Regions from separate parts of the Nocardiopsis sp. CNS-639 genome, predicted to be linked through region 1. Evidence: riboswitches for the same ligand, from Rfam matches in the RefSeq annotation. Region 1 holds a riboswitch; each other region holds the start of a gene.

Region 1 (9,370 bases):
TCGGCGCCCGCCTCGCACTTGCGCACGAAGTGGTCGGTGTCGGTCTCGACGTCGGCCGAGCGCGGGTGCTTGTAGGGGAAGGCGGCCACGCCCACGCAGAAGTCGCCGCTGTCCTTGATCAGGCGCACCAGCTCCTCGGCGTAGGTCAGCCCCCGGGGGTGGCGGATCCACTCCCCGTCCGGGTCGCCGGGCGGGTCCCCCCGCACGGCGAGCATGTTGGACACGCCCGCGTCGGCGAGACGGCCGACGAGGTGGCGCAGCTCGGCGACGGAGTGGTCGACCAGGGTCATGTGCGCGACCGGCAGCAGTGTGGTGTCGGTCGCGATGCGCTCGGTGGTCTCCACGGTCAGCCCGCGCGTGCTGCCGCCCGCGCCGTAGGTGACCGAGACGAAGGCGGGGCCGAGGGCCTCGATCTCCCTGATCGCGCGCCACAGGCGTTCCTGCGCCTGGGGCGTGCGGGGCGGGAAGAACTCGAAGGAGAACATCGGCTCGCCCGCGTCGAGGAGTTCGCGGATATGACGCGGCCTGGGGGCCGGGCCTCGGGGCGCCACAGGGAGTGTCGGTGCAGCCAGCATGCGCACCAGCTTAGGTCAGACGCCCCCGCGGCGGAGGCCCCGTCCCATCCTGTGAGACCCGTGGCGCACGCCACTCCCGAACGCCGCTCCCGAACGGCGCGACGTGCGAGGACGCGGCTCGGTCCCGCCCCCGCCGCGGTGACCCGCGCGTCCGCGCGGGCGGTGCCGGCGACGGTGTCGTCCGTGTCGGCGGACGGCTGGGATCGGCCTGATCAGGCGGAGCGGGACCGGGCCGCGCCCGACAGCCGATAACCTGCGGGTCATGGTGCCTTCCTCTTCCCCGTCCGCCTCCGCCGTCTTCGCGGTCCGCTCCGGTGTGGACCGCGAACTGAGCTCGTTCTGCGCCGGCCACCGGGCCCAGCTGCTGGAGATCGGGGAGGAGTTGGCCCCGGCCATGGACGCGCTGGAGGCGATGATCTCCGGCGGCAAGCGCCTGCGGCCGACCTTCTGCTACTGGGGCTGGCGGGGCGCGGGCGGCGCGGCCGAGGACGAGCGGGTGGTGCGGGCGGCGGCCTCCCTGGAGTTCCTCCAGGCGTGCGCGCTCGTCCACGACGACGTGATCGACAACAGCGACACCCGGCGCGGCCTGCCGGCCACGCACAAGCGGCTGGCCAAGATGCACGCCGACCAGGGGTGGAGCGGCGACAGCGAGGGCTTCGGCCAGGGCGCGGCCATCCTCATCGGCGACCTGTGCCTGGCCTGGTCGGACGAGATGTACCAGGCCAGCGGCTTCCCGACGGAGGTGCTGGGCCGGGGGCGGCCCCCCTTCGACGCGATGCGCACCGAGGTCATGGCCGGGCAGTACCTGGACACCCTGGAACAGGTGCGGGGCACCGGCACACGCGAGGCGGCGCTGCGCGTGATGCGCTACAAGTCCGCCAAGTACACGGTGGAGCGCCCGCTGCACCTGGGCGCGGCCCTGGCGGGCCGCCACGAGGAGCTGGCCGGGGTCTACACCGACTACGGCATCCCGCTGGGGATCGCCTTCCAGCTGCGCGACGACGTGCTGGGCGTGTTCGGCGACCCGTCCACCACAGGCAAGCCCGCCGGGGACGACCTGCGCGAGGGCAAGCGGACGCTGGTCGTGGCCGAGACCCTGGCGCGCGCCGGGGCGGCCGACGCCGAGCGGTTCCGCTCGCTGCTGGGGGCGCCGGACCTGTCGGTGGCCTCGGTGGAGTGGATGTGCTCCCTGATCGAGGGCTCGGGCGCGCTGGCCGTGTGCGAGGAGATGATCGCGGAGTACGCCGACCGGGCCGTCGCGGCCCTGGAGAGCCCCGAGCTGGACGCGTCCGCCCGCGAGCCGCTGCGCCAGCTGGTCGTGGCCGCCACCTCGCGTTCCTTCTGAGGGTCCTTCCCTAGGGGACTTTCCCGGGTTCGCGCCCACCGGGGGCCTGTTGTGTCCGCCTGCCCGCTCCGGTTGAATCGCTAACACGACATATCGCGAAATCGGGGAGTCTCCCATGTCTGGGCACACCGTTTCCCGCGGTCCGGTCGGCGCGGGGGAGAGAGCCCTCGCACCGGACCTGGCGCGCGGGTTCATGCTGCTGTTCATCGCGCTCGCCAACACGGCCTGGTACCTGTGGGCGCTCCCGTCCAGCGGGGGCGGCGTCCACCCCGAGCCGGGCGGCGTGCTGGACCGGATCGCGCAGTTCGTCATCGTCATGGCGGTGGACATGCGCAGCTATCCGATGTTCGCCTTCCTGTTCGGGTACGGCATGGTGCAGCTGGCCCGGCGCCAGGAGGCGGCGGGCTCCTCCGTGCGGGAGGTGAACGCGCTGCTGCGCCGCCGCAACCTGTGGCTGCTCGCGTTCGGCTTCGTCCACGCCCTGCTGCTGTGGATGGGCGACGTCCTGGGCGCCTACGGCCTGGCGGGGCTGCTCCTGGGCTGGCTGTTCCTGCGGCGCAGGGACGCCACGCTGCTGGTGTGGTCGAGCGTGTTCACCGGGCTGGCCGCCCTGCTGGCGGCGTTCAGCCTGCTGGGCCTGGCCTCCATGCCCGCGGACGCCTCCTACTCCTCCTCGGCCGCGTTCAGTACGGACCTGATGGCCGACAACATCGGCGACACCTCGATCCTGGGCGCCGCGCTGGCCCGCGTCCTGGACTGGCCGCTGGTCACGCTGGGCCAGGGGCTGCTGGGCATGGTCGTGCCCGCGGCGATCCTGCTCGGCTACTGGGCCGCGCGCCGCCGGATCCTGGAGGAGCCGGGCGGGCACCTGGGCCTGCTGCGCTGGACCGCGGCTCTGGGCATCGGCGTGGGCTGGCTGGGCGGGCTGCCCCTGGCCCTGACCCAGATCGGGGTCTGGGACCTGTCCCCCGCGCAGGCGGCCATGCTCACCATGCCGCACATGGTGACCGGGCTGGCCTGCGGCCTGGGCTACGTGGCGCTGATCGCGCTGGCGGCGCACCGGATCCAGGGGCGCGGTCGCGCACCGGGCGCGGTGGTCGGCGCGCTGTCGGCGACCGGCAAGCGCTCGCTGTCGGCCTACCTGGCCCAGTCGGTGCTGTGCGCGCCCCTCCTGGCGGCCTGGGGCCTGGGGCTGGGCGGCGAACTCGCCTCGTGGTCGATGGCCCTGTCCGCGGTGGGCGTGTGGCTGGTGACGGTGGCGGCGTCCTACGCCCTGGAGCGCGCGGGCAGGCGCGGACCGGCCGAGGTGCTGCTGCGCCGCCTGGCCTACCGCCGCCCGGTCGCGCGGGGCGCTCGGGAGGCGGAGGAGCCCGGCAGCGCGTCGGTTCGCACGGTCGGGCACGGACCGGCACGGGGACCGGCGGACGGAGAGCGTCCCGCGCCCTGACCCCGGCGCCCCGGGGCGCCGACCGCGCCCGACCCCGCGGCGCAAAAAGGCGCGTGCCGCTCAGCGTCCGGCACGCCCTCGTAACGCAGGATGGGGTGTCATGGGCGACGATCACACGACAAACCACACCATAGGGGTCACGGGGGCGACCGGGGCGCTGGGCGGGCGGGTCGCCGCGCGGATCGCGCGGCTGGGCAGGCCCCAGCGGCTCATCGTACGCGACATCAACCGCGCTCCCGAGTATCCCGGCAGCAGCGCGGCGATGGCGGCCTACGAGGACTCCACGGGCTTCGAGCGGGCCTGCCGGGGGGTGGACACGCTGTTCCTGGTCTCGGCCACCGAGTCCGAGGACCGGATCGACGTCCACGTGAGCGCGGTGGACGCGGCGGTCAAGGCGGGGGTGTCCTGGATCGTCTACCTGTCCTTCCTGCGCGCGGGCCCGGCGTCCACCTTCACGTTCGCGCGCACGCACTTCTTCACCGAGGCGCACATCCGGTCCACGGGGGTGCGGTACACCTTCCTCAGACCAAGCCTGTACCTGGACCTGCTGCCCGACTGGGTGGACGACGGGGGCGTGGTGCGGGGCCCGGCCGGTGACGGCCGGATCGCCTGGGTCTCGCGCGACGACGTGGCGGACGTGGCCGCGGCCGTGCTGACCGATCCCGTGGCCGCGCGCGCCTCGCACGACACCAGCCACGACGTCACCGGCCCGGAGGCGTTGTCCCTGGGCGCGACGGCGGAGAGGCTGAGCGTGCTCACCGGGCGCTCGGTGCGCTACGTGCCCCAGACCCTGGAGGAGGCCCTGGAGTCGCGCCGCGGCGGCGGCGCCCCCGACTGGGCGGTCGAGGGCTGGGTGACCTCCTACGCCGCGATCGCCGCCGGGGAGCTCGACGTGGTCTCGCCCGCCGTCCCCGACCTGACCGGTCATCCCGCCCAGTCCATCGAGGGCTTCCTGCGGCGCCATCCCAGCGCGCTGTCGCACGTCGCGGTCTGACCTCGGCCCCCGTCCCGCGCGCCGCGCCCCCGTGCGGGGCGTCCCCTGTGCCGTGGATCTCTCCGACGCCCGGCCCTTGACCTCAACAAATATTGAGGTAAGAGGCTGGGCGGTGTCGGAAGCAGGCGGTGCGCACCGAGGGAGAACGGCATGCGAGCGGTACAGGTCGAGGAGTTCGGCGGCCCTGGGGTCCTGGTGGTCCGGGACGTGCCCGAGCCCGAGGTGGGACCGGGTCAGGCGCTGGTGGAGGTCGCCGCGGCGAACGTGATGTACCTGGACACCCTGGTCCGCCGCGGCTGGGGGCTGGACTACTTCCCCGTGACTCCCCCCTACGTCCCCGGCGCGGGCGTGGCCGGGCGGGTGGTCCGGATCGGCCCGGGCGTGGACCCGGGCTGGGAGGGGGCCACGGTGGTCGCCGACACCGGGCACACGGACGGGACGCCGGAAAGACCCACCCTGCCCGTGGACGGCTACGCCGAACGGGCCGTGGTCCCGCAGTCGGCACTGGTCAGGGTGCCCGAGGAGGTGGACCCCCGGGCGGCGCTGGCCCTGCTGCACGACGGGCCGACCGCGCTGGCGCTGGAGCGGGCGGCGGGCTTCACACCCAGCACCACGGTCCTGGTCGCCGCGGCCGCCGGAGGGGCGGGCACCCTGGCCGTCCAGCTGGCCCGCACGGCCGGGGCCCGGGTCATCGGCGCGGCCAGGGGCTGGGCCAAGCTGGCCCTGGTCCGCGAACTGGGCGCGCAGGAGACCGTGGACTACTCCGAGCCGGGCTGGCCGGAGCGGGTGCGCGCGCTGACCGGCGGCACCGGGATTGACGTGGTCCTGGACGGCGCCGGGGGCGCGCTGGGCGCGGAGGCCTTCGGGACCCTGGCCGACGGCGGCCGGTTCGTCGGCTACGGCTCCGCGGGCGGGAGCTTCACGGAGGTGGACACGGAGGAAGCCGGGCGCCGCGGGATCGAGGTCCTGGGCCTGTTCGACCTCAAGCAGGCCGACGGCGACCGGCAGGACGCCCTGCGGATGGTGCTGGAGATGGCCCGCATGGGCAGGATCACCCCGCACGTGGGGCTGGCCCTGCCGCTGGAGCGGGCCGCCGAGGCGCACGCCGCATTAGAGAGGCGCGCGGTTCCCGGCAAGGCCCTGCTGGTCCCCTAGGACCGGGCGGCGCGGGCCGCCAGGCGCTGGCGCAGAGCGGCGGCGGCGGCCCGGGGGTCCTCCGCCTCCGTGATCGCGCGCACGACCACGACCCGGCGGGCCCCGGCGTCCAGCACGCGGTCGATGTTGTCGGCGTCGATCCCGCCGATGGCGAACCAGGGGCGGTCGGTGCCCAGCGCGGCCGCCTCCTCCACCAGCTCCAGCCCGGCGGCCGGACGGCCCGGCTTGGTGGGGGTCGCCCAGGTCGGTCCGACGCAGAAGTAGTCGCTGCCGGGCTCCTCGGCGGAGGCGGCCGCGGCGGCGACGTCGTTGTTGGAGCGGCCGATCACGGGGTCGGCGCCGATGATGTCGCGGGCCATGGGCACGGGCAGGTCCCGCTGGCCCAGGTGGAGGACGTCGGCGCGCACGGCGCGGGCGATGTCGGCGCGGTCGTTGACCGCGAGCAGGGCGCCGTACCGCTCGCACGCCTCCTTCATCACCTCCAGGGCCGCGATCTCCTCGCGTGCCTCCAGGCCCTTGTCCCGGAGCTGGATGATGTCCACTCCCCCGGCCAGGGCCGCGTCGGCGAACTCGGCCAGGTCGCCCCGACCGGTCCGGGCGTCGGTGCACAGGTACAGAAGCGATGCGTCCAGGCGCTTGCGCAGGCTGGTTCCGTGGCTGGTCCTCACACGGTCCACCCTAGGCCCTGGCGCGTTCGGACCCAAGGGGGAGGGACGCGGCGGCGCGCCCCTCCCCCTTCCCCGCGGACTAGAAGGCCAGGCTCTGGGCCCGGCGGCGCACCTCGGTGCCCCGGTTCTCGCGCATGGCCTGGATCGGCGTGCCCGGCAGGGAGTCGTCGGGGGTGAACAGCCAGCGCAGGGCCTCCTCGGAGGAGAAGCCCGCGTCGGTGAGCAGCAGCAGCGTCCCCGGCAGACCCTTGACCAGGTCGTCGCCGTCGATGAAGGCGGCGGGAATGGAGAGTTCGCCGTCGCGGACCACACCCATCATGCGGTTCTCGCGGATCAGCGTCTTGATCCGGTTCGGGCTCACGCCAAGCGGAGCGGCGGCCTCCTTGAGGGTCAGCCAGTCGCCGATGAGCGTGTCGATGTCGCGTTGTGTCACACCACCAATCTGCCACATCCGCGCACCTCCTTCCCCCCGGCACGGCGCGCGTCGGCCACGGGTCCTAGAATGGGGACAGACCCCTACATCCCGCGGGAGCCGGGTGGGACCCGGCTGAGAGGGAGGCTGTGAGCCTCCGACCGCACGAACCTGATCCGGATCATGCCGGCGAAGGGAGTGGAAGCCACAGCCGTGCGCACCTCCAACGATTCCCACCGCGACCGCGTCGTCGTGGTCGGCGGCGGCCTCGTCGGCCGGGTCACCGCCTGGCGCGCCGCCCAACGCGGACTGAGCGTCACCCTGGTCGAGTCCGACCCCGCCCGCGCCGCCTCCACCGTGGCCGCGGGCATGCTGACCCCCGCCACCGAGGCGGCGTTCGGCGAGGAGCCCCTCATGGAGCTGGGCATCCGCTCGGCCCGCATGTACGCGGACTTCGTCGCCGAACTGGAGGAGGCCAGCGGTCTGGACGTGGGACACCGCGCCACCGGCACGCTGCTGGTCGCCTTCGACCGCGACGACCTGGCCGTCCTCACCGAACTGCACGCGCTCCAGCGGAGGCTGGGCATCGCCGCCGAGCGCCTCACCGGCCGCGAGTGCCGCCGTCTGGAGCCCATGCTCGCCCCGTCCGTGCGCGGCGGCGTCCTGGCCCCCGACGACCACTCCGTGGACCCGCGGCGGCTGCTGCGCGCCCTGACCGCCGCGGGCGCACGCGCGGGCGTCACCGAGGTCCGCGGGCGGGTCGGGGAGGTCCTCTCCCCCGGTCCCGGGGGCGCCCGGCTGGGCGTGCTCCTGGCCGGGGAGGCCGAGGCGGGGCGGACCCTGCCCGCGCACCAGGTGGTGCTGGCCGCGGGCTGCTGGGGCGACGGCGTCGTGGTCCCCGAACCCGTCGTCCCGCCGCTGCGCCCGGTCAAGGGACAGCTGCTGCGCGCCCGGGTGCCCGAGGGCGGGCCGCCGCTCGTCAGCCGGACCGTCCGCGGCCTGGTCCGGGGCTTCCCGACCTACCTGGTGCCGCGCGCCGACGGCGAGGTCGTCATCGGCGCCACCCAGGAGGAGCTGGGCCACGACACCTCGCTCACCGTCGGGGGGCTCTGGCAGGTGCTGCGGGACGCGCGCGAACTCGTCCCCGGGGTGAGCGAGCTGGAGGTCACCGAGACCTGCGTCGGGCTGCGCCCCGGCTCCCCCGACAACGAACCCCTCCTGGGGCCCACCCGGGTCCCGGGACTGCACCTGGCCGCCGGCCACTTCCGGCACGGGGTCCTGCTGACCCCGGTGACCGGGGAGGCCATGGCCCGGGCCCTGACCGACGGAGACCTGCCCGAGTACGCCCGCCGTTTCACGGCACGACGCGCAAGTAGGTAGTAGCAGTGGAACTGATCATCAACGGCGACCGCCGCGAGTTCGCCGACGACACGACCGTGGAAGCGGTCGTGCGCGACCTGACCGGCGCCGAGGCCCCCGGCGGTGTCGCCGTGGCCGTCAACGACGAGGTGGTGCGCCGGACCGCGTGGGCCGCGAGCCCGCTCAACCAGGGCGACCGCGTGGACGTCCTCACCGCGGTGCAGGGAGGCTGAGCATGAACGACGACCTCGTGATCGCGGGAACCTCCTTCGGGTCCCGGCTGATCACCGGAACTGGCGGAGCCCCCTCCCTGGAGGTCCTGGAGGAGGCCCTGATCGCCTCCGGAACCGAGCTGACCACCGTGGCGATGCGCCGGGTCTCCCCCGGCACCCGGGGGTCGGTGTGGGACGTCCTGACCCGCAACAAGATCCGGGCGCTGCCCAACACCGCCGGATGCTTCACCGCCGTGGACGCGGTGCGCACCGCCCGCCTGGGCCGCGAGGCGCTGGAGACCGACTGGGTCAAGCTGGAGGTGGTGGCGGACGAGCACACGCTGCTGCCCGACCCCGTCGAGCTGCTGGAGGCCGCCGAACAGCTGGTGGACGAGGGCTTCACCGTGCTGCCCTACACCAACGACGACCCCGTGCTGGCCCGGCGCCTGGAGCAGGTGGGCTGCGCCGCGGTGATGCCCCTGGCCGCCCCGATCGGCTCGGGGCTGGGCATCCGCAACCCGCACAACCTGGAGCTGATCGTCGAGCAGGCCGGCGTGCCCGTCATCGTGGATGCGGGGATCGGCACCGCCAGCGACGCCGCCCTGGCCATGGAGCTGGGGTGCGACGCGGTCCTGCTGGCCACGGCCGTGACCCGCGCCCAGGACCCGGTGCGCATGGCCGCCGCGATGCGCGACGCCGTACGCGCGGGCCGCGGCGCGCGCCTGGCGGGCCGCATCCCCGTGCGGCGCTACGCCCAGGCCTCCTCGCCTTCCGTGAGTTAGGCCACCCGGCCCCGCGTCCCGCCCCCGACCGGTGCGTCCCACCTGGGGAGTTTGGCGGCGTCCTCTACCGTGGAACGAGTGTGCGGTCCGGCAAGGGCGCATCCCGCACACCACGACCACCCAGGCGCGAGCGTCCCCACCGCCCACGGAGCGGGCCTCACCGGGGACGGGGCGACCCGACGACCGGCGGAGCACACACCACCGGGACCGGGGGAGCCCCGGCCGGGGCCGGGACCCGTCCTCCGGGGAGACCGAGCAGGCCTCCCCGGATGTCCCACCGGCCCCACCGGCACCCGAACGGGACGGCGCGACCGCGAACCGCGGGGCAGACCTGGCGTGGGCTTCCGCTATCGTGTCGGTTCGACACCCGGTGTCGGGTACGCGCCACCGGCCGCGACAGCCCGCGCTCCCCGCAGCAAGG
Region 2 (9,370 bases), on a different contig from region 1:
CTTGCCCGCGCCGTTGGGGCCGGTCAGGGCGGTCGCGGTTCCGGCTCGGACGGTGGCGTCCACCCCCTCGAACACCGTGCGCCGGGGCGCCGCGCGCACGCCGAGCTGGCTCGGGGTGCGCGCCGTGACGCCCACGGCCTCCAGCAGGGGCTCCCCGCCCGGCGCGGGCTCGAGGACGGGCGCGGGCTCGTGCCCGGGTACCCACACGCCCTGCGCGGCCAGCGAGCGCCCGTGCTCGGCGAACACCGTTCCCGGCGGCCCGTCGGCGACGACCCCGCCGCCGGGCGCCACGACCACGACCCGGTCCACCAGGTCCACGACGTCGGCCACGCGGTGCTCGACCAGCACCAGGGTCGCCTCGGTCTCGGCGAGCAGGCGGGCCAGCACGCCGCGCACCAGCGCGGCCCCGGCGGGGTCGAGGTTGGCGGTAGGCTCGTCCAGCAGCAGCAGGCGGGGGCGCATCGCCAGGGCCCCGGCGATCACCAGGCGCTGCTTCTCACCGCCCGACAGCGCCCCGGTGGGGTGGCGCGGTCCGTACGGGAAGCCCACGGCCTCCAGTGCCTCGTGGACCCGGGGCCAGATGAGGTCGGGGGCCACGCCCAGGTTCTCCGGGCCGAAGGCGACGTCGTCGCCCGCGCGCGCCATCACCAGCTGCGTCTCGGGGTCCTGGCTGACCAGGCCGACCGAGCCCCGGCTCCGGTCGGCGGGCTCGCCGTCCAGGAGCAGGGTGCCCTCGTGGTCGCCGCTGATGGCGGCGTCCTCACCGGTCAGACCGGCCAGTGAGTGCAGCAGGGTGGACTTGCCCGCGCCGGAGGCGCCCAGCAGCAGCACGCGCTCGCCCGGCTCGATCACCAGGTCCACGCCGCGCAGCGCGTGGGACCCGCGGCCCGAGTGCCGCCAGCCCCAGCCGGAGAGCTCCACGCGCGCGCCGGGGCCCCCTGCCGCCGTCCGGCGCCCGTTCACGGAGGCCACGGTCAGCCCCTCGCGGACGGGAAGGGGGCCAGCGCCCCGGAGCGGGCCAGGGCGGTGGTGAGCAGGCGGGAGCCCACGCCCGCGATGAGGGCGGCGCTGACCACCACGATGACGCCGTAGGTGACCTGGTAGGACAGCGGCCAGGTCACGTTGTAGGCGAGGTTGTCGCGGATGGCGGGGGAGACGCCCGCGACCGCCGCCGCGAGGACGGCCACGCCCATGCCCCAGCGGCGGTAGCCGAAGGCGAGGAAGACGAGTTCGGGCAGGATGCCCTGGAGGGCGCCGTCGAGGATGACCATGATCCCCCACTGGGTGCCCAGGAGCGCCGAGACCGAGGCGGCGGCGATGGCGGTGAGCAGGGCCGCACCGGGCTTGCGGATGATCAGGCCGCCCAGTACGCCGGAGATCAGCCACATGCCGTAGACGACGGCCTGCGCGGGCGGGAAGCCGACGAACAGCGGGGTCGTGACCGACCAGACGATGTTCCAGAGCCAGAAGACCACGCCGACCGCGACGCCGATCACGGAGGCCACGACGATGTCGACGGTGCGCCAGCTCCGCAGTCGGCCGAGGAGGTCGCGCCGGAAGCCGACGCCCTGGGGGGTGGTGTTCCTCTTCATATGGTGTCCCTTCGCCGGGGGATGCGAGGGGCCCGTGCGGCCGAGAGCGGCGCCGGAACGCGTTCCGTGCGCGCCGGGACGTCCCCGGTGCGCGGGAGCACGCCACCGGTGACGGTTCCTACGACTTCCTTCGCTGGCATGACCCAGATCAGGTGTGTAAGGGTCTGCGGCCTGGTGCCGCACTCTCAGCGCTCGCGCGCTCCCCTGTCGGTTTCGTCCATTATGAACAAGGGGGAACGCCGGGGTGTTCCCGGGTCGCGTCAGCGCACGTCGGGGCCTCAGCCCCCGGGACTGGCGCCGCCCTCGGGCACCTGCGGTCCCGGGGTCGCGCCGCCCCAGGGCGCGCCGCCGTCCCCGCCCGGGGACTCGCCGCCACCGGTACCGCCGCCGCCTCCGCCGGTACCGCCGCCGCCTCCGCCGGTACCGCTGCCGTCTCCACCGCCGCCGCCTCCACCGGTACCGCCGCCGCCACCGGTTGAACCCCCGCCGTCGCCGTCACCGGTGCCTCCACCGCCGCCGGTCGAGCCCCCGCCGCCTCCGGTACCGCCACCGCCGCCGGTCGAACCCCCGCCACCACCACCGGTGGCTCCCCCACCGCCGTCACCGGTGCCACCGCCACCGGTCGAGCCATCGTCACCCCCGGCGCCGCCGCCACCGCCAGCGCCTCCGCCACCACCACCGGCCGCGACGCCACCGTCACCGCCAGCCGTGCCTCCATCGTCTCCACCGGTGTCGCTGTCGTCACTGTCACCGTTGTCGCCACCGCCGCCCGACGGCTTGTCCGAGGCCTTGCCGTAGACCTTCGGCGAGGGGGCGAACTCCTCCTTCGGCAGGTCCGCCACGGCCTCGCGCATGGTGGCCTGCCAGATCGGGCCGGGCAGCGTGGCCCCGTAGACGATGCCGTAGTAGCGGTCGCCGATGGTCACGCCCTGGAGCGTGTGCTGCTCCCCGCCCCGGATGTCGCCGACCACCACGGTCCCGGCCAGGTTCGGGGTGTAGCCCGCGAACCACGCGTAGGCCGCGCTGTCGGTGGTGCCGGTCTTGCCCGCCACCGGGCGTCCGATCTCCAGGCCGTTGGCGGTACCGCCCTCGAAGGTCTGCTGGAGCAGGTGGTTGACGCCGTCGGCGACCTCGGTGTCCAGCGCGCCCTCCTCGCACTCGGTGCCCATCTCGACCTCCTCGCCGTCCTCGCCCTCGAAGAGGACCGAGGCCACGGGGACCGGCTCGCAGTAGGTGCCCCGGGAGGCGAAGACGGCGTAGGCGCTGGCCATGGTGAGCGGGGAGACCTCCTGGTCGCCCAGGGTGAAGGAGCTCCACACCTGCAGGTCCTCGCCGTCCGCGCGGTGGATGCCCAGGCTCTGGGCCATCTCCGCCGTCTCGCACAGGCCGACGCGCTCCTGGAGCTGGGCGAAGTAGGTGTTCACCGAGCCCTTCGTCCCGCTGATCATGTTGTGCCTGCCGCCGTCGCTCTCCCCGGCGTTGCGCACGTCCCAGGGCGCCATCCTGCCGCCCTCGCAGTTCTCCAGGCCGCTCACCGTCGTGGACTCGGGCGAGGAGAAGCTGGTGTCGTACTTGAGCCCGGCGTCCAGGGCGGCGGCCAGGGTGAACGGCTTGAACGTCGAACCCGCCTGGTAGCCCAGCGACCCGCCGTCCTCGTGGTCCACGGACAGGTTGATCGAGGTGGTGCCCGGCTCGTCGTCGAAGCCGTAGCGCATGTTCTGGGCCATCACCCGCACCCGGCCGGTACCGGGCTCCACGAGGACCTCGGCGGCGAACTTGTGGGAGTCGCCAGCGGGGACGTAGCGCTCGATCGCCTGCTCGGCGGCCTCCTGCATGTCCAGGTCCAGGGTGGTGCGCACGGTGATGCCGCCCCGCTCCAGTATCCGGTCGCGCTCCTCCTGGGTCCCGGCGAGCGCGTCGGAGCCGCCCAGCCACCGCATGACGTAGTCGCAGAAGAAGGGCTGCTCGCTGCTGAAGCAGCTGCCCGCTCGCGGGGTCTCGTCCACCTCCAGGCCCCGGCTCTTGTACTCCCGCGCCTGCGCGCTCTCCAGGTGTCCGGTGGCGGCCATCCGGTCCAGCACCAGGTTGCGGCGCTCGACGGAGGCCTCGGGGTTGGTGAGCGGGTCGTAGTACGAGGGCGCGCGCACCAGTGCCACGATCGTGGCGGCCTGAGCGGGGTCGAGCTCGGAGGCCGGGACGGAGAAGTAGCGCTCGGCGGCTACCTCGATGCCGTACGCGTTCTGGCCGAAGTAGGCGAGGTTGAGGTAGCCCTCCATGATCTCGTCCTTGGTGAGCTTCTCCTCCAGCTCGACGGCGTAGCGCAGCTCCAGCACCTTGCGGGTCAGGGTGCGCGCGTTGGCGCTCGCCAGCTCCTCCTCGGTGTCGGCCTGTTCCATGAGGAGGTTCTTCACGTACTGCTGGGTGATGGTGGACCCGCCCTGGGTGTTGCCCAGGACGGTGCGGACGGCGGCGCGCAGCGTGCCGCGCAGGTCCAGTCCGGCGTGCTCGTAGAAGCGGTCGTCCTCGATCGCCATGAGGGCGGCGGGCACCCAGGGGCTGATCTCGTCCAGCGGCACCACGTCGCGCTCGCGCTCGGCGACCTCGGCGATCGGTTCCCCGTCGACGTCGGTCAGCAGCACGCGCTCGGCGGGGTGCGGCACGGCCAGGTCGCTGGGCAGGGCCATGAAGGCCGCCGCGGAGTCCCTGGCCACCAGGCCGAGGCCGCCGACCCAGGGCATGACCAGCGCCGCCGTGAGCAGCCCGGCGACCGCGCCGGTTCCGGCCAGGCGCTGGACCGTCTCCCGGCGGTCCCCCGCCGGGGTCGGCTCCGACACCTTCCGGCGCAGGGCCTCGGCCCACCGCCGCACACGCGGACCCGCGGCGGCCGGTACCGCACGGGAGAGGGCCCCGCGCCAGTTCCGGCGCGGGGCCTCGTGCCGCCGCCCACGCGGCGGGCGCTGGTTGGACTCCGTCACGTCGCCCCCTACGGCCGTGTGCCGCCCCGCCCGCGGGACGCGCGGGCAGGCAACTCCATCGACCACGGTCTCAGGGCGGACGCAAAGGGCAGGCCGGGTTAACGGGCGCGTCAGCGAAAAACTTCCTCAATGCCAAGCAAAGCACCGCAGAACGAACATATTTCGTCAATCACCACGAAACAGGCGCGTCACACACCCGGACCCGGGAGGGGGAGCGAGCACCGAGGAGACCACCCGGGCCACGGGTGACCGAATCCGGGGAAAAAGTTCCTTAGGCGACCATTCGGCCACGCGCGGATGTCCGGAATACGGCCATACAGCTCGCGCGCGCATTCGGTCATCCCTACCCACCGCAGCACACCGCCCAACATGACCGATCAGTTTTCCGTCATTTCCACAGAATGCATCGGAAAACAACCACAGAGACACCTGAATCTGCTGCGTCCTTATGACCGCCTTGAGAGGTTTACTCAGCAGAAACCCGACAAACACCGGCTCTTAGCACACACACCTGGTGTGACAAGGATCACAGAAATTATCCGGCCCTGGCACTCCGCCAAACACCACAAGAGGGCAGACGATAGACAGCGGAGGGCACCGAAGCCTTAATCCGGACAGTTTCTGTTCCGGATGCTCCGTGAACTCCGTCTTGCCCCGGATTAACTCCCGGTTATTTCCGCCTGCCGAAAAACAGCACGGTTCCGAACGTCGAACCACGACAATTACGGTGTAGCCAGTGATCGGACGCCTGCCCATCCTCGATATCTCTCCAGAGAACGACCTCGGACCGGTGAAAGCCGTTCCGGGCGAACGCTTCACCGTGGGAGCGACGGTGATCCGCGAGGGCCACGACTCCCTCGCCGCGGGCGTCGTCGTCTACTCCCCCGAGGGACGCCGCGAACAGCTCGTCCCCATGCGCGAGCACGCCCCCGGCACCGACCGCTACGAGGCCTGCGTCAGCCTCCCCACGGAGGGGACGTGGTCCTTCGCCGTCGAGTCGTGGACCGACCCCTTCGCCACCTGGCACCACGTCGCGGGCGTCAAGCTCCCGCTGGGCCAGGACACCGACCTCGTCCTGGAGGAGGGGGCCCGTCTGCTCGCCCGCGCCGGGCGACGGGTCCCGCGCCGCCCCTTCCTGAACGCCGCCGCCAAGACGCTGCGCGACACCTCGATGACCCCGGTGGAGCGCTTCGAGGCGGCGCTCACCCCCGAGGTCCTGGCCGAGATGGAGCGCTCGCCCCTGCGCGAGCTGGTCACCAGGTCCAAACGCACCAGCGTCGTCGTCCACCGCGAGCGCGCGCTGTTCGGCTCCTGGTACGAGTTCTTCCCGCGCTCGGAGGGCGCCCAAGTCGACACCGCGCCCGGCCAGGAGCTCTCGGGCACCCTCGCCACCGCGGCCAAGCGCCTGCCCGCCATCGCCGACATGGGCTTCGACGTGGTCTACCTGCCGCCCATCCACCCGGTCGGCACCACCCACCGCAAGGGCGCCAACAACGCGCTGACCGCCGGTCCCGGCGACCCCGGATCGGTGTGGGCCATCGGGTCGGCCGACGGCGGCCACGACGCGGTCCACCCCGACCTGGGCACCCTCGCCGACTTCGACGCCTTCGTCGCCGAGGCCCGCGAGCACGGCATGGAGATCGCCCTGGACCTGGCCCTGCAGTGCTCCCCCGACCACCCCTGGGTGACCGAGCACCCCGAGTGGTTCACCGCCCGGGCCGACGGCTCCATCGCCTACGCCGAGAACCCGCCCAAGAAGTACCAGGACATCTACCCGCTCAACTTCGACCGCGACTTCGAGGGCCTGTACGCGGAGGTCCTGCGGGTGGTCGAGCACTGGATCGCGCACGGCGTACGCATCTTCCGCGTCGACAACCCGCACACCAAGCCGGTCGCGTTCTGGCAGAAGCTGCTCGCCGACGTCGCCGACAGGCACCCCGACGTGCTGTTCCTCGCCGAGGCCTTCACCCGCCCCGCCATGATGCGCACGCTGGCCAAGGTCGGCTTCCACCAGTCCTACACCTACTTCACCTGGCGCAACGGCAAGGACGAGCTGACCGACTACCTCACCGAGCTGAGCCGGGAGAGCGCCCACTACCTGCGCCCCAACTTCTTCGTCAACACCCCGGACATCCTGCACGCCTACCTCCAGCACGGCGGTCGGCCCGCGTTCGCCGTCCGCGCCGTGCTGGCGGCCCTGCTCTCCCCCACCTGGGGTGTCTACTCCGGCTTCGAACTGTGCGAGAACACCCCCGCCGGGCCGGGCAGCGAGGAGTACCTCGACTCGGAGAAGTACCAGTACCGCCCCCGCGACTGGGCCGCGGCCGAGGCCTCCGGCGAGACCCTCACCGGCCTCCTCACGCTGCTCAACCGGCTGCGCCGGGAGCACCCGGCCCTGCGGGAGCTGCGCAACCTGCGCTTCCACCACGTGGACCGGCCCGAGATCGTCTGCTTCTCCAAGCACCGGCCCGGCAGCGGCCCCAAGGACCCCGACGACGCCGTGATCGCCGTCGTCAACCTCGACCCGCACCACGCACGCGAGGCGACGGTGCACCTGGATCTGCCGTCCATCGGCCTCACAAGGGAGGAGGAGTTCAGGGTGACCGACGAGCTGACCGGCCGTTCCTACACCTGGGGTGCGGACAACTACGTCCGTCTCGACCCCGCGGCCGGTCCCGCGCACGTGTTCACCGTCAGCGGCAGATAGCGGCCCCGGAACCAGCGCACGGGGCCCGGCGGAGCTGCTCCGCCGGAGCCCCGCCGTGTCCGAAACGCCTGTTGAACCGACGTCGAACATTCTTGGTGGGGAGCAGTAGATGAGCAAAGACGAGCCCGGCCCCGGCGGACGCGGTCACGCCGAACACGGTCCGCTCGCCCCGGCCACCGGGGCCGCCACCGGCCCGCTGATGTCCTCCGGCGGCACCAGTGATCCCCACTGGTACAAACACGCCGTCTTCTACGAGGTCCTCGCCCGGGGCTTCTTCGACTCCAACGGCGACGGCACCGGCGACCTCGCCGGGCTGGTGCAGAAGCTGGACTACCTCCAGTGGCTGGGCATCGACTGCGTGTGGCTGTTGCCGATGTACGAGTCGCCCCTGCGCGACGGCGGCTACGACATCTCCGACTACTTCAAGATCCTCCCGGAGTTCGGCCGCACCGCCGACTTCGTGGAGCTCCTGGACGAGGCGCACCGGCGCGGGATCCGGGTCATCACCGACCTGGTCATGAACCACACCAGCGACCAGCACCCGTGGTTCAAGGCCTCCCGCGAGGACCCGGACGGGCCCTACGGGGACTTCTACGTGTGGTCGGACACCGACGACCGCTACGACGAGGCCCGCATCATCTTCGTCGACACCGAGACGTCCAACTGGACCTACGACGAGGTCCGCGGCCAGTACTACTGGCACCGGTTCTTCTCCCACCAGCCCGACCTCAACTTCGAGAACCCGGCCGTCCAGGAGGCGATCCTGGAGGTCCTGCGCTACTGGCTGGACCTGGGCATCGACGGGTTCCGCCTGGACGCCGTGCCCTACCTGTACGAGCGCGAGGGCACCAACTGCGAGAACCTCAAGGAGACGCACGAGTTCCTCAAGCGCGTGCGCGCCGAGGTGGACCGGCTCTACCCCGACCGCGTGCTGCTGAGCGAGGCCAACCAGTGGCCGTCCGACGTCGTCGACTACTTCGGCGACTTCGAGTCCGGCGGCGACGAGTGCCACATGAACTTCCACTTCCCGCTGATGCCGCGCATGTTCATGGCGGTCCGGCAGGAGCAGCGCTTCCCGATCTCGGAGATCCTCGCCCAGACGCCGCCGATCCCCCGCAACTGCCAGTGGGCGATCTTCCTGCGCAACCACGACGAGCTGACCCTGGAGATGGTCACCGACGAGGAGCGCGACTACATGTACTCCGAGTACGCCAAGGAACCCCGCATGCGCGCCAACGTGGGGATCCGCAGGCGGCTCGCGCCCCTGCTGGACAACGACCGCAACCAGATCGAGCTGTTCACGGCCCTGCTGCTGTCCCTGCCGGGCTCGCCCGTCCTGTACTACGGCGACGAGATCGGCATGGGCGACAACATCTGGCTGGGCGACCGCGACGCCGTGCGCACGCCCATGCAGTGGAGCTCGGACCGCAACGCCGGGTTCTCCAAGGGCGACCCGGCCCGCCTGTACCTGCCGCTGATCATGGACCCGGTCTACGGGTACCAGGCGCTCAACGTGGAGTCCCAGCGCGACAACCCCGGCTCGCTGCTGCACTGGACGCGGCGCATGATCCAGATCCGCAAGCGCCACCCCGTGTTCGGCACCGGCGCCTTCACCGAACTCAACGCCACCAACCCGAGCGTGCTGGCCTTCATCCGCGAGCACGGCGACGACCGGATGCTCTGCGTCAACAACCTGTCGCGGTACCCGCAGCCCGTGGAGCTGGACCTGGGGCGCTACGCCGGGGTCGCCCCGGTGGAGTGCGTGGGCGGTGTGCGCTTCCCCGAGATCGGGGAGCTGCCCTACCTGCTCACCCTGCCCGGGCACGGCTTCTACTGGTTCCAGCTGCCCACCACCGCCGACCGGGAGTCCGCGGGCACGAACCGGGACGGTATGCCGTCCTACGGACTGCCCGAGGCCGGGGCCCGGGTGCACGCCACCTTCGAGACCTCGCCGGTGTCGGCGGCCGCGGCCCGGACGCACGCACCGGGCCACCCAGTGAGCACGACGTCCAGCATCCCGTCCGGGTTCTCCCCCGCGTTCGGCGACGGCGCCCGCACCCCCTCCCGCGGGAGCGCGGTGCGCGCGTCGGGCCCCT
Region 3 (9,370 bases), on a different contig from region 1:
AGGATCGCTGTGCCCTCCGCGAGATCCCACGGGATGTAAGAAGTCGCCACCTGCACGGGTGTTTCGTCTGCGAGCATGTGCCGCTTACGGATGGCAACCGGTGCGCCTTCCTCAAGCCCGAGCGCCCGAGCCGCGTGCTCGGGGGCTTCAACGCGGCCGTGCTGGACCAAGGACGTCGTGGTCTCGTGGCCACGCTCACGAAGCTCGCTGTCGAAGGCGCCACGGGCCCCATCCGCCTCTCGGCTGGATGTGGTGTAGCGCTTGTTGGCGAACCGGGGGATGGGCGGGACCTCACGTACGTATGCTCCGACGTTGTCCACGACGCGAACCAGCCCTTCTCGGCGAAGCACCGCGATTGCGTTGCCTACAGTGCGCTGGGTGATGCCGAACTCTTCGGCAAGCTTTGGTTGGCTCGGCAGCTTCGACCCGGGTCGGTACTCCCCGCTCCCGATGGCTGCGCGGATGTGGTCTGCGACCTGCTGGTATCGGTGACGCGGTGTCTCCAAGCTCATACCTAGCTCCTTCCCCCTAGCTCGGAGGACCACCCTACAGGGCGGGCAAAGTGTCCGTTTTCAAGACAGGTGCTTCTTACCTTCGAGTTAGCTTTCGCCATGTCGGCTTGCCTCCTAGTAACTAGGGCTGTACTGTCAAGCTTGTTCCTAGCAACTAGGAACTAGCCACTAGCTACAAGGATGGCGCTATGCGAAACATTCCCGTGGACACGTCCCAGATGGTCTTCATCGCGGCCGGTTCCCCGCGCCCCAAGGTCAAGGACCGCCAGACCGGCGAGATCAAGTACAACGCCGACGGCTCCCCCGTGTGGCAGCTCAAGGTGCTCGCGCAGGTGGAGGACAACGACGCCGAGACGCTGCTGGTCAGCTTCCCGGCCACCCAGGCCATCACCGCCCGTCTGGGCACCCCACTGGCCGTGCAGGGCCTGACGGCGATCCCGTGGGAGACCAATGGCCGCCACGGTGTGGCGTTCTCGGCCTCCTCGATCGCGCCCCTGGACCTGCGCAGGGCCGCCGAGTAATGCCCGCTTGCTCGGTGTGTGCGGGCACCGGGGAGGTCCGGCACATGCCCGGTTACCACCTCACCCTGTGCCCGACCTGCCACGGCAAGGGCGAGACCTCCTAAGAGGAAGGACCACCGATGGACTCCAAGGACGTGTGGGAGCGCTTGAAGCCGAACGAGCGCACCCCTGAAGAACTCCGAGACCTGCTGGCGTACCTGTCCGGCTACGCGCCGGACGCTGTGAACTCCGCGATGAAGACGATGTGGGGGGAGGACTAGATGTTCCCCGAGATCCTGTGGGCGGTGCCTCCGGCCGCCGCCGCGGTGCCGCTCTCGGCCGCCGCCTGGCACCACTGGTCACCTACCACCTGGTCCTATGGCCCCGGCCTGGTCGGCTCCGCGCTGCGGGTCCACTTGACCTGGGAGCACGTGGCGCAGGGATGCGGCCTGTCGCACACCCGCCGCAAGACCAAGGTCAAGGGCGGTATCCAGCGGGTGAGCGTGGAGAAGAAGCCGCGCCTGTACCGGTTCCGCCCCACCCCGTTCGGGTTCCGGGTCCGGGCCCGGCTGCACGACGGGCAGACCCCCGACGACTACGCCCAGGCCCTGACCCGGCTCGCGCACGCCTGGCGGGTGGACTCGGTCCGGCTGCGCACCTCCGGCCCCGGATGGGTGGAGCTGGCCGCCTCCCGACGCGACCCGCTGGGCACGGTGACCAACGCCGGACCGCTCGCTGCGGATTGGGAGTTGCTCAAGGTTCGCATGGGCACGCTGGAGACCGGTGACCCGTGGATCATCGACTTCCGCGCGGTGCCGCACTGGCTGATCATGGGCGCCACCCAGTCGGGCAAGTACACCGACATCAACGCCCTGGTGTACCAACTCGCACCGCAGCCGGTGGCGCTGGCCGGGCTGGACCTCAAGGGCGGGGTGGAACTGACTCCCTACGCCCGGCGTATGTCCAAGCTGGCCACGACCCGCACTGAGTGCGCGGGGCTGCTCGATGACCTGATGACCATGCTCACCGACCGCATGACGCTGTGCCGTGAGGCGGGGGTGCGCAACATCTGGCAGCTCCCCGCACAGGTGAGGCCCACGCCGGTGGTGACCGTGGTCGATGAGGTCGCGGAACTCTACCTGATGACGGACAAGTCCGAGAAGGACGAGATCGCGCGCACCTCGACTCTGCTGCTGCGCAACGCCCAGCTCGGCCGCGCCTTCGGTCTGTACCTGGTCGTGGCCGGACAGCGGGTCGGCTCCGACCTGGGTCCGGGTGTGACGGCGCTGCGTTCGCAGATCACCGGGCGGATCTGCCACCGGGTCAACGACGGGGAGACCGCGAAGATGGCGCTCGGTGATCTGGCCCCGGACTCGCTGTCGGCCGCGCTGAAGATCCCCGCCGAGATGCCCGGGGTCGCCGTGACCGTGGGAGCGGACGGGCGCTGGTACCGGGGCCGGTCGGACCTGACCACGGAACAGATGGCTGAAGAGGCCTCCGCCGAGTTCGCCCACATGGCCCCGGCCTGGGACGTGCTCGTCGCGGGTGAGGGTCACGCCGCCGAGAACACCACCGCTTCGACCGACGGCATCGACTGGGGCCGCCTCGAAGAGGAGCTGACCTGAACATGGGCCTCTCCTACTGGTGCTCGCGGTGCTGCAACCCCGCGTACACCAAGACCGCCAGCACTAACGAGTGGGTGTGTGAGGACCACTACCGCGAGATCGAGAGGGGGTGGTGAGCAGTGAAGCGTCTGGCGTCGCTGTCGGCGGACTGGGCTCCGATCCTGGTCCTGGCCGGAATCGCAGCCGCGGGCTCCTTCACCCACATCCGCGACCTGGCCGAGAAGTCCGGACAGCACGGGTGGATGGCCTGGGCCGTGGCGGTCTCCATCGACCTGACCTGCGTCATGGCCGCCCGGGAACGCCAGCGTGACGCTGCCCGGGGCGTCAAGGACGGGGTGACCTGGCCGACCGTGGTCCTGGTCGGCGCGGTGGTGCTGACCTTGGCCGCGAACCTGGCCACGGCCCAACCCACGGTGTGGGGCTGGATCATGGCCGCCGTTCCGGCCGCCGCGTTCCTGGTCGCGGTCTCGATGTTGGAACGCCGCGCCGCTCACGGGGCCCAGCAGCAGGACGAACCGGAGTCCGTGTCCGCTGAATCGGCCGCCTCCTCCGAGCGTGAGGAGTTCCGGGTCACCGAGGTGCACTGGCAGCACACCGAAACCGCCCCGGCTCCTGCGCCTGAACCCCCGCCGACCCCGGTGGCCCCGGCTCCGCAACCGGCCCCGGCCGCGGTCGAACAGGGGCATCCGCTGGCCTCCTACGCCGCCCAACTGGCGCAGGACTACCGCGTCACCCACGGCCGGGAGATCACCGTGACCGCGCTGCGCTCCCGTCTGGGGGTCTCCGAAACGGTGGCCGCGACCCTGCGAGACCAGATCACGACCTGAAAGGCCAACGCCATGAAGACCAAGACCGTGATGTGCCTGGCCTGCTCCGGCACCAAGCGTGTGCTCGTTCAGAAGATCGGGCTCCTGATTCGCAGGTACAGCACCTGCCCCACCTGCAAGGGAACCGGGAAGGTGACGCTGTGACCGACAGCCACCTGTGCTCGAACTGCTACGGCCACGGCATCACCAGCGAGGGCCACACCTGCACCGGGTGCTCGGGCCTGGGTCACACCTCGACCTGACCTGGTGGGCGGCCTGCTTCCACACACCCGCCGACCCGCCACCTGCTTCACCTGACCAACCAACCCAACACGCGAGACCGAACGAAGGAGATCACCGTGAACTGCTGGGAGAAGCCGACCAAGGGCGACACCGACAAGCTGACCGTGGGGAGGCCGACCCGATGAGGCGCACCGAGACCTGCCGCCACTGCGGTTCGTCGGTCAGCTACAGCGGTCCGCTCGGCACCGTTCCTGAGCGCTGCTACAGCTGCCCGAACCGGTCCTAGATCGCACAAGTCCGGGGTGCGGCGCTGCTTCCACACACCCGCCGCACCCCGGTTCACCTACCCAACGAACCCAACACGCGAATGCAAGGAACGAAAGGGGCTCGATCAGCCTATGACATCTCACGCCTTCCCCGCCGTGTTCGCCGCGATGACGGCCGCGCACCACGTGGGTGACTACCTGCTCCAGAACGACCACCAGGCCCAGCACAAGATGGAGTCCTGGACCGCGAACCAGGCGCACGTGGCCAGCTACCACCTGGCCCAGCTCGCCGCCATCGGCCTCACTTCCCGCGCCTTGGGGCTGCGGCTCTCCCCGGCCCGGCTCGCCGCGGGAGTCGCGGTGTCCTGGGTGACGCACTCGGTGATCGACCGCCGTTGGCCGGTGCGCTGGTGGATGACCCGTACCGGCTCCAGGGGCTTCTACGAGGCCGGGGGCGCTCCGCACGTGGACCAGGCCATGCACCACGCGGCCCTGTTCGCCTCCGCGCTCATCGCCACCAGCGGACCCCAGGACGCCCGGTGACGTGCCCGCGCTGCCAGAGCAGCAACGTCAAGGACCACAGCCGCGGTGAATACCTTGGCTCCTCGTGCGGGGACTGCTCGAACACCTGGGTACCGGCGCAGTCCACCAATGCCTTCCTGGACGAGCGCCGCACCCTGAAGAAGTGGGGGTGCCGCTCATGACCCGCGCACGCATGATCGGGGTCCGTCTGGACGGGGACGCCTGCGAGGTCGCGGCGTTCGCAGACCAGATCGCGGCCCTGCCCGGGGTGAGTATCACCCGGCGCTCGGGCCCCTACCCGAACCGGTCCAACCCCCGCGTGCGGCTCTACCTCGACATCACACCCGCACGCCTGTAACCCCTTCTCCTGGCCCCGGCGACGGCCCTGCTTCCACAACACCAGCCGCGCCGGGGCCTCACCTATCCACGAAAGGCCTCTTCGCCATGCCCGAACCCGAACACGTCGGCGGACTCCTGGGCCCCGCCCTGGCCCGCATCACCGCCCTGGACGAGAACCACCTCGACCGGTGGATCACCCGCGCCCGTGCCCTGCGCGGCTGCGCCTGCCCCGTGCGCCTGACCGGTGAGACCACCCGTGTGGACGCCTCCACCGGGGAACTGCTCTCGCGCTACTCGACCAGCAACGAACCAGCCAACGAACTGCTGGTGCGGTGCAAGAACCGGCGGGCCTCGCGCTGCCCCTCCTGCTCGGAGGAGTACCGGGCCGACACCTACCACCTGGTCAAGGCCGGAATCGTCGGTGGGGACAAGGGCGTGCCGACCTCGGTCGGCGTGCACCCCCGGGCCTTCGTCACCCTGACCGCTCCCTCCTTCGGCGCGGTCCACCGCGGCCCCGGCAAGGACGGCCGTACCCGGGTGTGCCACCCCCGCCGTACCGGCGCGACCTGCTTCAAGCACCACCGCGCTGACGACCCCCGCATCGGCCAACCCCTGGACCCGACCCGCTACGACTACATCGGTCACGTGCTCTGGCACGCCCACACCGGGGAGCTGTGGCGGCGCTTCACCCTGTACCTGCGCAACCACCTCGCCTCGGCTGCCGGGCTCTCGCGTACGGCCTTCGCCAAGCGGGTGCGCATCTCCTACGCCAAGGTCGCCGAGTTCCAGTCCCGGGGCGCGGTGCACTTTCACGCCGTGATCCGGCTGGACGGCTACACCAAAGACCCCACCGGCTGGCCGCCGCCTCCGGTGTGGGCCAGCATGGACATGCTCACCGCGGCCGTGGACTCGGCCGCCCGCACGGTCTCGCTCACCTCCCCCGAGATCAACGGCCGCACCTGGACCCTGGCGTGGGGTGAGCAGGTGGACGTGCGCCCCATCGAGGACTTCGGCCCCGACCAGGCGCTGACGGACACGGCCGTGGCCGGGTACATCGCCAAGTACGCCACCAAGGCCGCTGAGGACACCGGCACCCTGGACCGGCGTATCCACGACATCGACCACGTGGACATGACCCAGGTGCGCGCGCACGCGGGCAAGCTCATCTACACCTGCTGGCGTCTGGGCAACACCCGCCTGTACCCCCAGCTCGAAGACCTCAAGCTGCGCCAGTGGGCGCACATGCTCGGCTTCCGGGGCCACTTCTCCACCAAGTCGCGCCGCTACTCCACCACCCTGGGCAAGCTGCGTCAGGTGCGGGCCGACTACGCGGCCGGGCGCCCCTGGGATGCCGAGACCTTCACCTCGCTCGTGGTCCAGGACGAAGAGGGCTCCACGCTGACCCTGGGCAACTGGCACTACCTCGGGCAGGGCCTCACCCCGGGAGAGTGGGCGCTGGCGTCCTTGGTCGCAGGGATGGGCCGCTCCGCCGAAGACGCGGAGGTGGACCGGTGAAGACCCTTGAGCGGCTGTGGACCCTGGACGAAACCGCGGCTTACCTCGGCGTCCCGGCCAAGACCCTCTACCAGTGGCGGTACCTGCGCACCGGCCCCCCGTCCCACCGGGTCGGCCGCCACGTCCGCTACGAACCGACCGAGGTCCGCGCCTGGGTCCTGGAACAGGACTGAGGCGCACCGATGTCTGTAGTCGACACCTGGCACAAGACAGTCAAGCTCCCGGACGGCTCGCTTCGACGCGAGAAGTCCGCCGCCTACGGCCGAGGCAAGCGCTGGGCCGCCCGCTACCGCGACAGCAACGGACAGCAGAAGTCCCCGAAGTTCAGGACCAAGCCCGAAGCCGAACGCCATCTGAAGAGGGTGGAAGGGGAGCTTCTACGAGGGACCTATGTGGACCCTGCGGCGGGCAAGGTCACCTTCCGCCAGTTCGCCGAACAATGGCGGAAGGACGCCTTGCACCGGCCGCTGACAGCCTCCCGGATCATCGGAGAACTGGAGAACCACGTCTATCCCGAGTTCGGCAACCGTGCCTTGTCCAGCGTCCTCCCCTCCCACGTGCAGCGCTGGGTGACGCGTCTCGGCAAGTCCCTGGCACCGGCCAGTGTGGAGAGCATCTATGCCACTCTCCGTCAGGTCTTCGAGGCCGCCGTGCGTGATGACCTCCTCGCGAAGACGCCCTGCCGGGGAATCCGGCTCCCCGAGAAACGAAAGGTGACTGAGCCCGTCATGCCGATGGAGACCCTGCGTGAGGTCGTGGAAGGCGTTCCCGAACGGTTCAAGGCCGTCGTGCTCCTGGCCGCTGGCAGCGGCCTCCGGCAAGGGGAACTCTTCGGGCTGGAGCTTCACCACCTGGACGTCGAGCGCCTGGTGCTGCGCGTGGAACAGCAACTGGTCACCCCGGTGGACAACGTCGCCTACCTAGCGCAGCCGAAGAGCCCGGCCAGCTACCGGGACATCCCGCTGACGCGGGAAACCGCGGACATGATGCTCGTCCATCTCGACTCCTTCCCGGCCGGGCCGGTAGAGATCGAGGATCGGACCGACCCCCACAAGCCGCGGCGGCGGACAGCACACCTGCTCTTCGCACTGCCGAATGGTGGCCCCGTCCGCCGCTGGGAGTGGAACAGGGTCCTCACCCCGGCGATGGCCAAAGCGGGAATGCCGAAGCGCTCCGGGTTGCACTCGGTACGGCGCTTCTACGCCTCCCTGCTGATCCGCTACGGCGAGTCGGTCAAGACCGTGCAGACGCGCATGGGCCACAGTTCGGCCGCCATCACGCTGGACGTCTACGCCGGGCTGTGGCCTGACAGTGAGGACCGGACCCGCGAAGCGGTCGCCAGCGGGCTCGGGGATCTCCACAGTGTGCGCCCTGTGTGCGCCGACGACTCCGACTGATCACGGCACCGCAGGTCAACGGGTCCGGTGACGCCGCTGCTACCACCAGGCGTGGAAGTGGTGCACCGGGCCCTGCCCGCCGCCCGCGTCGATCTCGTCGGCGCGCCGGATGGCCTCGGTCAGGTAGTCCTTGGCGTCGCCCACCGCGGCGGCCACGTCCGGCCGCTGCGGCAGCAGGGCCGCGATCGAGGAGGACAGCGTGCACCCGGTGCCGTGCGTGTTGCGGGTGGCCACCCTCGGGGCGCGGAACTCGACCGGGTCGGCGTCCCGGGCGACCAGGACGTCGACGCTCTCCCCGCCGGGCAGGTGGCCGCCCTTGAGCAGGGCCCGGCGCGGGCCGAGCTCCAGCAGCCGCCAGGCCTGGGCGCGCATCGACGCCAGGTCGGTCGCCTCGGGCTCCTCCAGCAGGTCCGCGGCCTCGGGCAGGTTCGGGGTGACCAGGTCCGCCCGGGGCAGGAGCTTGGTGCGCAGCGCGTCGACGGCCGAGGCCTCCAGCAGCCGGTCCCCGCTCTTGGCGACCATCACCGGGTCCACCACCACGTTCGGCAGCGAGTGGCGGTCGATCGCCTCGGCCACGGCCTCGGTGACCTCCGAGGTGCCCAGCATGCCCACCTTGACCGCGTGCACGACGGCGTCGGCGAAGAGGGTGTCCATCTGGTGGGCGACGAAGTGCGCCGGGATCGGGTGGACCCCGGTGACGCCGAGCGTGGACTGGGCGGTCAGCGCGGCGATCACCGTCATCCCGAAGGTCCCGTGCGCGGAGAAGGCCTTGAGGTCGGCCTGGACGCCCGCGCCCCCGCTGGGGTCGCTGCCGGCGATGGACACGATGTTGTACGCGCTCATGGCGTTCCTTCGCTAGTGCTAACTAGGGCAGGTTCGACGGGTGTGCTCTCAGCCGGGAACGTGTCCCGGCACCCCGCGCCTGGCGGGGCCGCGTCGGCGGCCCCGGCCGTTATGTGGTTGTCGGTGCGTTCCGGGCAGGATACCCACACAAGCGCGAAGGGGTCCGCCCGGGGATGCGGGCGGACCCCTGGAGGGGTTTCACGGGGGGCGGAGCCCCGGGGGAAGGCGCCTCAGGCGGAGGTGCCCTCGGTCCGGCGGGCCTTGGTCCGCTTGTAGACGCGGGCCAGGATGAACCACAGCACCAGCAGGCCGATGATCACGACCACGATGTTGCTGATCACGCCGCTCCACTGGGCGAGGATGGGCTCGATGGCCGGGCCGAAGACGTAGCCGAGGCCGATCCAGATCGTGTTCCACACCGCGGAGCCGATGACCGTGTACAGCGAGAACTTGAACAGGGGCATCCGCTCGATCCCGGCGGGCACCGAGATGAAGCTGCGGACCAGGGGCACGCACCGGCCCAGCAGGACGGCGACGCCGCCGAAGCGGGCGAAGAAGCGCTCGGCCTTGTAGAAGTCCTCGATCTCCAGCAGCGGGGTCTTCTCGACCAGCCAGGCCGTGCGCTCGCGGCCCAGGAGCGCGCCGATCGCGTAGAAGCCCCACGCGCCGACCAGGCAGCCGATCGTCGCCCACAGGATGGCGAGCCACACGTTCATGTGCCCGGCGTAGGCGAGGAACCCGGCGCCGGGCAGGACCGCCTCACTGGGCATCGGCGGGAAGAAGGTCTCGATGAACAGCGCCA

The links. A riboswitch is a leader RNA that binds a small molecule or an ion and turns the genes downstream of it on or off. The one in region 1 is predicted to bind thiamine pyrophosphate.
Region 2: another riboswitch for thiamine pyrophosphate. It lies ahead of G011_RS0112165 (ECF transporter S component); the one in region 1 lies ahead of thiO (glycine oxidase ThiO).
Region 3: another riboswitch for thiamine pyrophosphate. It lies ahead of thiD (bifunctional hydroxymethylpyrimidine kinase/phosphomethylpyrimidine kinase); the one in region 1 lies ahead of thiO (glycine oxidase ThiO).

Annotation. Positions count from the first base shown of each region.
Region 1 covers NZ_KB906874.1:74,308-83,677, forward strand. Annotated here, with positions in the region: gene metF (methylenetetrahydrofolate reductase [NAD(P)H]) at 1-551, opposite strand, end outside; gene G011_RS0124520 (polyprenyl synthetase family protein) at 838-1,920, shown strand; gene G011_RS0124525 (DUF418 domain-containing protein) at 2,036-3,367, shown strand; gene G011_RS0124530 (SDR family oxidoreductase) at 3,468-4,361, shown strand; gene G011_RS0124535 (zinc-binding dehydrogenase) at 4,512-5,516, shown strand; gene thiE (thiamine phosphate synthase) at 5,513-6,184, opposite strand; gene G011_RS0124545 (Rv2175c family DNA-binding protein) at 6,264-6,617, opposite strand; TPP riboswitch at 6,700-6,811, shown strand; gene thiO (glycine oxidase ThiO) at 6,780-7,976, shown strand; gene thiS (sulfur carrier protein ThiS) at 7,982-8,188, shown strand; gene G011_RS0124560 (thiazole synthase) at 8,191-8,949, shown strand.
Region 2 covers NZ_KB906859.1:233,842-243,211, reverse strand. Annotated here, with positions in the region: gene G011_RS0112170 (ABC transporter ATP-binding protein) at 1-972, opposite strand, end outside; gene G011_RS0112165 (ECF transporter S component) at 975-1,592, opposite strand; TPP riboswitch at 1,701-1,808, opposite strand; gene G011_RS0112160 (transglycosylase domain-containing protein) at 1,871-4,567, opposite strand; gene G011_RS0112155 (alpha-1,4-glucan--maltose-1-phosphate maltosyltransferase) at 5,304-7,274, shown strand; gene treS (maltose alpha-D-glucosyltransferase) at 7,384-9,370, shown strand, end outside.
Region 3 covers NZ_KB906854.1:235,798-245,167, forward strand. Annotated here, with positions in the region: gene G011_RS0100900 (GntR family transcriptional regulator) at 1-512, opposite strand, end outside; gene G011_RS0100905 (hypothetical protein) at 701-1,033, shown strand; gene G011_RS31560 (hypothetical protein) at 1,153-1,293, shown strand; gene G011_RS0100915 (FtsK/SpoIIIE domain-containing protein) at 1,294-2,637, shown strand; gene G011_RS0100925 (DUF2637 domain-containing protein) at 2,757-3,464, shown strand; gene G011_RS0100930 (hypothetical protein) at 3,477-3,608, shown strand; gene G011_RS0100945 (DUF3307 domain-containing protein) at 4,085-4,495, shown strand; gene G011_RS0100950 (hypothetical protein) at 4,653-4,832, shown strand; gene G011_RS0100955 (replication initiator) at 4,919-6,328, shown strand; gene G011_RS0100960 (AlpA family transcriptional regulator) at 6,325-6,501, shown strand; gene xerC (tyrosine recombinase XerC) at 6,511-7,725, shown strand; gene thiD (bifunctional hydroxymethylpyrimidine kinase/phosphomethylpyrimidine kinase) at 7,765-8,568, opposite strand; TPP riboswitch at 8,556-8,654, opposite strand; gene G011_RS0100975 (DedA family protein) at 8,799-9,370, opposite strand, start outside.